Regions from separate parts of the Microbaculum marinisediminis genome, predicted to be linked through region 1. Evidence: riboswitches for the same ligand, from Rfam matches in the RefSeq annotation. Region 1 holds a riboswitch; the other holds the start of a gene.
What was found. A riboswitch is a leader RNA that binds a small molecule or an ion and turns the genes downstream of it on or off. The one in region 1 is predicted to bind cobalamin.
Positions count from the first base shown of each region.

Region 1 (4,408 bases):
AGGCCGACGGCGTGCGCCGCCTGGCCGGCGGCGCCGGGATAATCGGAGAGGATCAACGCGATGCTGCGGTTCCCGCGCCCGGTGGCGGCGAGCCGGGCCCAGCCGGCGGCGCGGTCGGCGGCGAGCGTGATGCCGTCCGGGTCCGGGGTGTGAACGGTGCGGGCGAATTCGAGGCCGTCGATTTCCGCCTCGTCCGCCTTGAACGAGATGGCGGTCGCGAGCAGGCGTCCGTCGAGCTCGGGCAGCACCACCTGCATGGCGAGGTCGGCCTGGGAGAGGCCGCGCGCCGACTCCGCCCAGGCCTCGCGCGCGGAGCCGGAGAGCACGAGCTGGAGTACGGGAACGCCGGCGGCATCGAGCGGAGAGGCGCCGTCGTTTCCCGCTTCGGGGTCCAGCCGGGCGGAGAAGCCGGTGGCGTTGAGGATCACGGCGGGCCGCCAGTCGCGCAGGGTCCGGGCGACGAAGGCCGTGGTATCGGGCGCCTTGAGGCTTGCGACGTACAGGGCGCGGACGTCGAGGCCCCGTTTGTCGAGGTCGCGGGCGAGCGCGTCGACGGGGGCGAGGTCGGCGGCGAGCAGGTAGGCCCGGTAGAAGACGATGACGGCGAGGGGGCGGGGTTGTCCGGCTTCTCCGTCGGGCGCACGGGTGCCTGTCCTGGGCGCGGAACGCCCGTCTTCGGGCCGCGCCCCCTCCCCAACCCTCCCCCACGAGGGGGGAGGGGGTTCAGCGGAACCCGGCGTAGCCCCCGTTGTATTTCCACCGGCCGCAGGAGAGGGCGTCGATCCGCCTGTGGAGACGATGCCACTGTCGCTCCCTCCCCCCTCGTGGGGGAGGGGCGGGGTGGGGGCGGCCGGCGACCGCCGGCCGGGAAGCCGGTATTCCCCGTGCATCGGCAGCGGCTCGGCCCGCTCGCCATCGTCGGGGCCGAGGCCGGCGAGATGGGCGGCCAGGCGCAGCGCGGGGCCGGTGTTCTCCGGTCCGCCATGGGCGAAGCAGGCGTCGAGCCGGGCGCGGATGCCGGGATCGACGGTCGACAGTTCGATCAGCCGATCGTCCTCGCGGCCGTCGCCGGGCAGGATCGCCAGCGGTATCGCGCGATCGCGGCAGACGCGGGCGACCTCTTCGGCGCCGTAGCGCCAGTAGTCGAGGCCGCCGAGCAGGCGGATGACCACGCAGCGCGCGGTCTCGATCACCTGCTCGACATAGAGGTCGACCGACAGCGGGTGCTTGAGCCGGGCGAGATTGGCGAGCCTCAGGCCCGGCAATGTCGCGTCCGCTTGCCAGGCGGCGGACGCGGCGCCGAGGTCGGAATCCGAGAACGACAGGAAGACCAGGTCGGCAGGCGTCTGGCCGAGATCGACCGCCTGCTCGATCTCGTCGAGCGCGCGTGTCTCCCGGACCAGAACGTGCATGTCAGCCTCGTATCGCCGCGTCGATCGCGGCCTGGTCGAGGCCGGTCTCGCCGATGACGACGAGGCGGCCGACGCGCTGTTCGGTCGGCGTCCACGGGCGGTCGTAGGCGTGGCGGAACCGGCCGCCGACGCCCTGCACGGCGAGCCGCATCGGCTTGGCGCTGACCGGCACGAAGCCCTTGATGCGCAGGATGTCGTGCGCCTCGGCGACCGCGCGGAGGCGGGCGACCAGGGTGTCGGGATCCGCGATCTCGCCGATCTCGACGACGAAGGACTCGAAATCGTCGTGCTCGTGGTCGTCGGCGCCGTCATGGTGCGAGGGGCGGGCGTCGAGATCGTCCTCGGCGGCGGCGCCGATGCCGAGCAGGACGGCGGGATCGATGCGGCCCTCGTAGGCCGAGACGACCTTCACCGCGCGCGGCACCGCGCCGGCGATCCCCTGCTTCAGGGCGTCGATGTCGGCCCCGTCGAGCAGGTCGGCCTTGTTGACGACGATCAGGTCGGCGGCGTTGAGCTGGTCCTCGTAGACCTCGGCGAGCGGGTTGTCGTGATCGACGGAGGGATCCTCCGCGCGCTGCCGGGCGATGGCGTCGGGATCGTCGGCGAACCGGCCGGTGGCGACGGCCGGGCCGTCGACCACGGCGATGACGCCGTCGACCGTCATGCGCGAGCGGATGGTCGGCCAGTCGAAGGCCTTGATCAGCGGCTTCGGCAGGGCCAGGCCCGAGGTCTCGATCAGCACGTGCTCGGGCGGATCGTCGCGGTCGAGCAGAGCCTGCATGGTCGGCAGGAAGTCGTCGGCCACCGTGCAGCAGATGCAGCCGTTGGCGAGCTCGACGATATCGTCGTCGGTGCAGCCGGCGATGCCGCAGCTCTTCAGGAGGTCGCCGTCGATGCCGAGCGAGCCGAATTCGTTGACGATGATGGCGATGCGGCGGCCGTTGGCGTTCTCCAGGACGTGGCGCACCAGCGTCGTCTTGCCGGCGCCGAGGAAGCCGGTGATCACGGTCGCGGGGATCTTCTCTCCGCTGAGCTTGGGGGCAGGCGCACTCATTCGGCGGCGTCCTTTATCGGGGATTGCGGGAAGGCGAGATGGGTCGGGAAGCGGCCGACGATGGCGTGGCGCAGCGACTCCGGCCGGCCGGAGCGCAGCACGGCGCCGCGGTCCGATTTCGCGTAGGCCGCGGCGTAGGCGATCAGGTCGTCGGCGTGGTCCGGGCCGATATGGCCGACCATGTAGGCCCATTTGCCCGGCTGGGAGACGCCGGCGGAGCAGCCCTGCTCGCAATTGGCGAAGCAGACGACCGGTTCGACTTCGACGGGCGCGGCGTCGCCCATCGCGGCGAGCTTTTCGGCGACGGCCTCGTAGAGCAGCTTGCCGGGCGGCGTCTCGCCCTCGGCCAGGGGCGCGCCGTCCTGCTTGCAGGTGGTGCAGACGTAAAGGAAGGGTCGGGCCACCGCTTCAATTCCCTCGTTCTTGGCGCGATCATCGCGCTGTCCAGGGTGCGTGGTCCGTTCCGCAGGCGACGCCTTGTGGGAACTACGCCGACATCTCGGGTCGGTCGTCCGCGAATTGCCGGCGCACCCCGCCCGACGTCGCGGTCAGTTCTGGACGGCAGGTCTCCTGGCTTGCGGATCGTCTCGCTTACCCGTCGCCTTCCCGGGCGCCACGACGTGGCACGTCGCCCAGTGGACATCAGACGGGCGGCTCTCCGCCTACAGTTGCGGGGGCAGCCGCGGCATTCGAAGCTTCCTTCGGCACCGCGTTCCCTTTTCACCTTCCTCAACAGGAAGGACCGTCACCGGATTGACTATTGCCTTGCCGGGGGCGAGTCAATCGGGCTGGCAACGACGCAGCGAGGCGCATTTTGGACAGCCATACCCAACTCAGCCTGGTGCTCGGCGGTTCGCGGTCCGGCAAGAGCCGGTACGCGGAAGAGCTGGTGCGGGCGCAGCCGGCGCCGTGGGTCTATCTGGCGACGGCGCAGGCCTTCGACGCGGAGATGGCGGCGCGAATCGCCGAGCACCGCGCGCGCCGGGACGAGGGCTGGCGGACCGTCGAGGCCCCGCTCGCGCTGCCCGAGGCGATCCGGGACGCCCCCGCCGCCGCGCCGGTCCTGGCCGACTGCCTGACGCTGTGGCTGTCCAACCTCATGCTCGGCGGGCACGACGTCGCCGCCGCCGTCGACGATCTCGAAACCGCGCTGGCCGCCCGAGATGCGACAACGGTGCTCGTTTCCAACGAGGTCGGCCTGAGTATCGTGCCCGACAATCCGCTCGGCCGCGCCTTCAGCGACGCGCAGGGGCGGCTCAACCAGCGTATTGCGCGGCAGGCCGCGCGCGTGGTCTTCATGGTGGCGGGACTGCCGATGGTGATGAAGGACGAGACATGACAGACGAGAAGCCCGACGAGACCGCCCGCCACCGTGCGAAGATGGAGAAGCGCAAGGCGGTGCAGGACGCCGAGGTCGCCTCCAAGACCATCGAGAAGAAGGGCTTGCTGATCGTCAACACCGGCCCGGGCAAGGGCAAGTCGACGGCGGCCTTCGGGCTGGCCCTGAGGATGGTCGGTTATGGCCGCAAGGTCGGCGTCGTGCAGTTCATCAAGGGCGCCTGGTCGACTGGCGAGCGGGTGGTACTGGAAAAGTTCGGCGATCTCGTCGAGTGGCACACGATGGGCGAGGGCTTCACCTGGGAGACCCAGGACAAGGCGCGCGACATCGCGGCCGCCGGGAAGGCCTGGGAAAAGGCCAAGGCGCTGATGGCCGATCCCGAGATGGCGCTGGTCGTGCTCGACGAGCTCAACATCGCGCTGCGATACGATTACCTGCCGCTCGACGAGGTGGTGGAGACGCTGAAGGCCCGCCGGCCGGACCTGCATGTCGTCGTCACCGGCCGCAACGCCAAGCCGGAACTGATCGAGGCCGCCGACCTCGTCACCGAGATGACCCTGGTCAAGCATCACTTCGCCGCCGGCGTGAAGGCGCAGGAGGGCA
Region 1 covers NZ_JALIDZ010000003.1:525,063-529,470, forward strand. The annotation lists gene cobN (cobaltochelatase subunit CobN) at 1-1,412, opposite strand, end outside; gene cobW (cobalamin biosynthesis protein CobW) at 1,414-2,466, opposite strand; gene MUB46_RS08570 (DUF1636 family protein) at 2,463-2,870, opposite strand; cobalamin riboswitch at 3,010-3,228, opposite strand; gene cobU (bifunctional adenosylcobinamide kinase/adenosylcobinamide-phosphate guanylyltransferase) at 3,278-3,805, shown strand; gene cobO (cob(I)yrinic acid a,c-diamide adenosyltransferase) at 3,802-4,408, shown strand, end outside.

Region 2 (4,408 bases), on a different contig from region 1:
TCGAGAAGCGCCTGCGCCATGGACTCCGGCGCGTCCGCATCCGCGTTGATGATCAGGACGTCGGGTCTTGCCGCGACAATCCGCTCCAGCGGCAGTTGCCCCAATCCATCCGTCTGGAGGTCGGCGGCGAGGTTTGCCAGCCCGGCGCGGTCCAGCAGCGTGTCGACGAGCGATCCGCGGCCTGCCGTGAACCCGTTGGGACGCAGGACCAGTGCCGTCGGGCGCGAACCGGCTATCACGGCCCCGCTTTCGCTCAGCGCCGTGTCGAGCGCCGCGATCATCGCCTCGCCCGCCGCTGCGTTGCCCAGCACGGTCGCCACCATCCGGATCTGCGCGCGCACCTCGTCCAGTGTCCCGGGAACCCCGAGCTCGATGACGGGAATACCGATCCGCTTGAGAAAGCCCACCGTCGTCCGCGTCGTATGGACCCCCGCGACCACCAGGTCCGGCGACAGCGGAACGATCTCCTCGGCGAGCCCCCGGTTCACGGGCACGGCGCCGGCGAGCGCTCTCACCGCGGATCCAAGGCTGTCGCGGGCAAGCCAGGTCACCGATTTGACCTGACCGGGATCGGCCAGCCGCAGCACCAGTTCGTCCGTGCACAGGTTGATCGATACGACGGACCGGGGCTTCGCCTCCGCCCGCGCCGGGAGCTGGACCGCCAATAGGGCGGCCAATAGGGCGGGGGCGGTCAGGGCCGCCGCTACGACTGCGTGCACTGCCGCGAAACGACGCATCGCTCAGAACGCCAGTCGCAAGCCGGCATAGGCCGCGCGCCCCGGCGTGCCGTAGCCCCAGACCTCCTGGTACTGTTCGTCGAACAGGTTGTCGACGCGACCGAACAGTTCGGCGGTGTCGCTGAGCTTGTAGGAGCCGGCGACGTTGACGAGCGTATAGGCGTCCAGCGTCAGGACCGACCTGTTGTAGACGGCGTCGTAGACCCAGTCTTTCTGAGCACCGTTGTAGACGACCGAGAGATTGGCGTTCGCGCGCCCGTCGAGGAACACGTAGTTGACGTCGAGGCTCGCCAGATGCGGCGGTCGCCGCACCAGGTCTGCACCCGTCGCGTCCTTGCCGTCGGTGTAGGTGTAGGAGGCGCGAACGAAGAGGTTGTCGAGAGGCGACACCGAGACACCGAGTTCGACACCGTGGATCCTGGACTCGCCCGGCATGTTGACCGACGTCGTGCCGGCCCCGGTGATCAGGTCCGTTATGCGCATGTCGAAGTAGGTGGCGTCGGCCACGACGCGTTCGCCCCACAGGGCCTGATCGATGCCTACGTCCCAGCCGGCCGCCTGCTCCGGCTTGAGGTTGGGATTCCCCCGGTAGGTCTGCGTGTACCCGTAGAGTTCGAACATGGTCGGGTTCTTCACGCCCGTGCCATAGGAGGCGCGCAGCTTGGTGCCGGTTGCGTCGATGGTATAGGCACCGGTCAGCCGATAGGTATCGGCATCCTCGAAGAGATCGTTGACGTCGTGGCGAACGGCGGCCGTCACGAACAGGCTGTCGAACAGCCCGAGCTGGTACTGGCCGACAAGTCCCGTCGATTCGATCGTCCGGTCGAGATTTGACCAGAGGCTGTCCACCTTGACGCCTTGGGTTTCGTGTTCGGCCAGGAACGTGAGGGTGTGGCTCGCCGGGACCGTCTCCTGCTCGAGGTAGAGATTCGACTGATAGTCCAGCTTGTTCTTGTCCCCCCGATACGTGCTGGTGACCGCCTTGTCGGCGAGATAGTCCGTCGTCTGGTCCGTCCGCGTCGCGCCGAAGATGTGCTCCCAGCGCCCCTCGAACATCCGGAAGGTGCCCTGGACCCGGCCGAACAGCTGCTCGCCGCGGGAATCGTTGAAGGCGTCGATCGGGCCGATGCCGCCGATGTCGGCGTCGCCTTCCCGCATGAAGTTGGTGAAGCGCCCGACGAATGCCAGGTCGATATCCTCGGTCGGATGGATCCCGAACTTGATGAGGCCGGTTCCGTTCCGGTAGGCGTCCTTCTCGAGGTTTCCGTTCGCCTCGTCCGCGCTGGATATGCCGTCGGTGGACAGTCCCACAGCGCTGACGAGCAGATCGAACCTGTCGTCGCTGGCGCTGACCGAGGCATGGCCGCGGAAGGTGCCGAACGACCCGCCTTCCGCCGATACCGTGGCGCTCGGCGCCCCGTCGCCGCGCCTCGTGACGATATTGATCACGCCGCCGATGGCATCCGAGCCGTAGAGGGCGCTCTGCGGGCCGCGCAGCACCTCGATGCGGGCGACGTCCTGGACCAGCAGATTGCCGAAGTCGAATTCGGATCCGAAGGCGGGATCGTTCATCTCGATGCCGTCGATCCGGACCATCGTCTGGTTCCCTTCGGCACCACGGATGCGGACCTGCGTGAAGTCGCCGATTCCGCCCGTGCGATTGACGGCAACGCCCGGCACCTGGCGTAGCACGTCGGAGACGACCCGGATCTGCTGCTCCTCGAGCTCTTCGCCGGTAATGACCGTGACCGTGCTGCCCACCGCGCGGTCCGGCGTGGCGGTCCGGTTCGGGCTGACGGTGATCTCGTCGAGCGTTACGGCCGCCGCTTCGCTGACGGGCGCGAAGCGACCATCGGAAGCGGTCTCGTCATCCGCCGACCGGACGTCTTGGGCAGAGGCCCGCGGCGCTGGCGCCAGGGCCAGCGCGGCAATCAGGATGACAACGGAAACGGAATGGAGTCGCGGCTCGGACGAGCCGGTGAGAACGGATTTCGGCATTTCAAGACCTCGGGCGGTACGCCAGGTGGCACGTCACCGCGAACGAAGTCTCGCCGGTCATCGCCCGAAAGCGATGGCGGCTTGCCAACCATCGAAACACCCCGTCCGACGTCGTCGCGTGTGACCACGGCTGACGGCAGGTCTCCTGGCTCGCGGGTTGTCACCGATCCGTCGCCTTCCCGGTGCCCGAGGCCCAGTGGCGTATTGACGGACGACTATCCGCTTACAGTTGCGGGGGCAGCCGCAGATTTGGATCGAACGACCCTCACTGCGTTCCCTTTTGATCCCCGAGGGGAACCGTCGCGCCGGACGCTAGGCACGATTGGATGATATGTCAATCAGGCGGCCAAGGCGGGGGATGCCAAGTCGGGGGATGCCAAGCCGTGCACGCGCAAACCGCACCGGCGGGTTATCCAAAGCGTGCCGCCGACGTCTATTCGCCCCGCCTTTGGGCGCCGCTTTCCGCCGCTCGCGCGATGTCCGGCATCGCGGCAAGTTTCCTGTCCACCAGGTTGCGCGCTTCGAGAAGGACCATCAAGGGATCCCAGGAACCCTCGAGGAACCGTCGACGCCGTCCCTCGGGCAGGCAGAAGGGTATTCGCCGGTCGCCGGAGACGATCTGTCCCGCGGCGATATCAGCCGTGAGTTCGGTTTCCGGGGCGGCCTCGCAACGACTGCGCAGCCAAAGACCGTCCGCGGCGGATACCGGCAGGCATGGCAGTCCTATGGACAGACAGTTGCCGGCGAAGATCTCGCCGAACGATTCTCCCACGATCGCCCGGATGCCGAATCGATAGAGCGCCTGGGGCGCGTGCTCCCGAGAGGAGCCGCAGCCGAAGTTCCGCCCGACCAGCAGGATCGATGCCCCGGCGAAACGCCCGTCGTCGAACGGATGAGGCGCGTCGCCACGGTCGCGCGCGGCGCGACGCAGGCTTTCGAACACGTGCGCCTCGATCCCGCGGAAGGTGACCAGCTTGAGATACCGCGACTCGAGGATCTGGTCGGTGTCGATGTCGTTGCCCGCGAGCGGCAAGCCGCGGCCCCGAACCATGTCGATGCGCCCGGTCATGACCGCCCGCCCCCATCCGGCGTCGCGTCCGGGAACGCGCGCACATCCGTTATCTCCCCGGCCAGCGCCGCGGCAGCCACCATGACCGGTGACATCAGGAACGTGCGCCCGTCGGGCGATCCCTGCCGCCCCCGGAAGTTTCGGTTCGACGACGACGCGCAGACCTGCGGCCCGACCAGTTTGTCGGCATTCATCCCGCAGCACAGGGAGCAGCCCGCGTCACGAAGTTCGAACCCGCGTTCCTCGAACAGCGTGTCGAACCCCCGGCTCGCCGCTGCCTTGAGCACGGCGCGCGATCCGGGGACGATCATCGCACGCACACCCGACGCGACACGACGGTCGGTTGCGCGCAGGAATGCCGCGACGGCCTCGAGATCGGAAAGCCTGCCATTGGTGCAGGACCCGATGAACGCGGTGTCGATCCGCGTGCCCGACACCGGTTCCCCCGGAACCATTCCCATGAACTCCATCGCCGCGCGCCAGCCGGTCTCTTCGTCTCCGGCGCCCGCGGGATCGGGCACCGGCAGGTCGACCGGCACCGACTGATCCGGCGAAGTCCCCCATGTCACCATCGGGCCGACGTCCCCGACGTTCACCACCACCT
Region 2 covers NZ_JALIDZ010000011.1:103,561-107,968, forward strand. The annotation lists gene MUB46_RS20580 (ABC transporter substrate-binding protein) at 1-665, opposite strand, end outside; gene MUB46_RS20585 (TonB-dependent receptor plug domain-containing protein) at 741-2,735, opposite strand; cobalamin riboswitch at 2,854-3,052, opposite strand; gene MUB46_RS20590 (3-isopropylmalate dehydratase small subunit) at 3,169-3,804, opposite strand; gene MUB46_RS20595 (3-isopropylmalate dehydratase large subunit) at 3,801-4,408, opposite strand, start outside.
Region 2: it holds a riboswitch for cobalamin, as region 1 does, so the genes downstream of both, MUB46_RS20585 (TonB-dependent receptor plug domain-containing protein) here and MUB46_RS08570 (DUF1636 family protein) in region 1, are expected to answer to the same signal.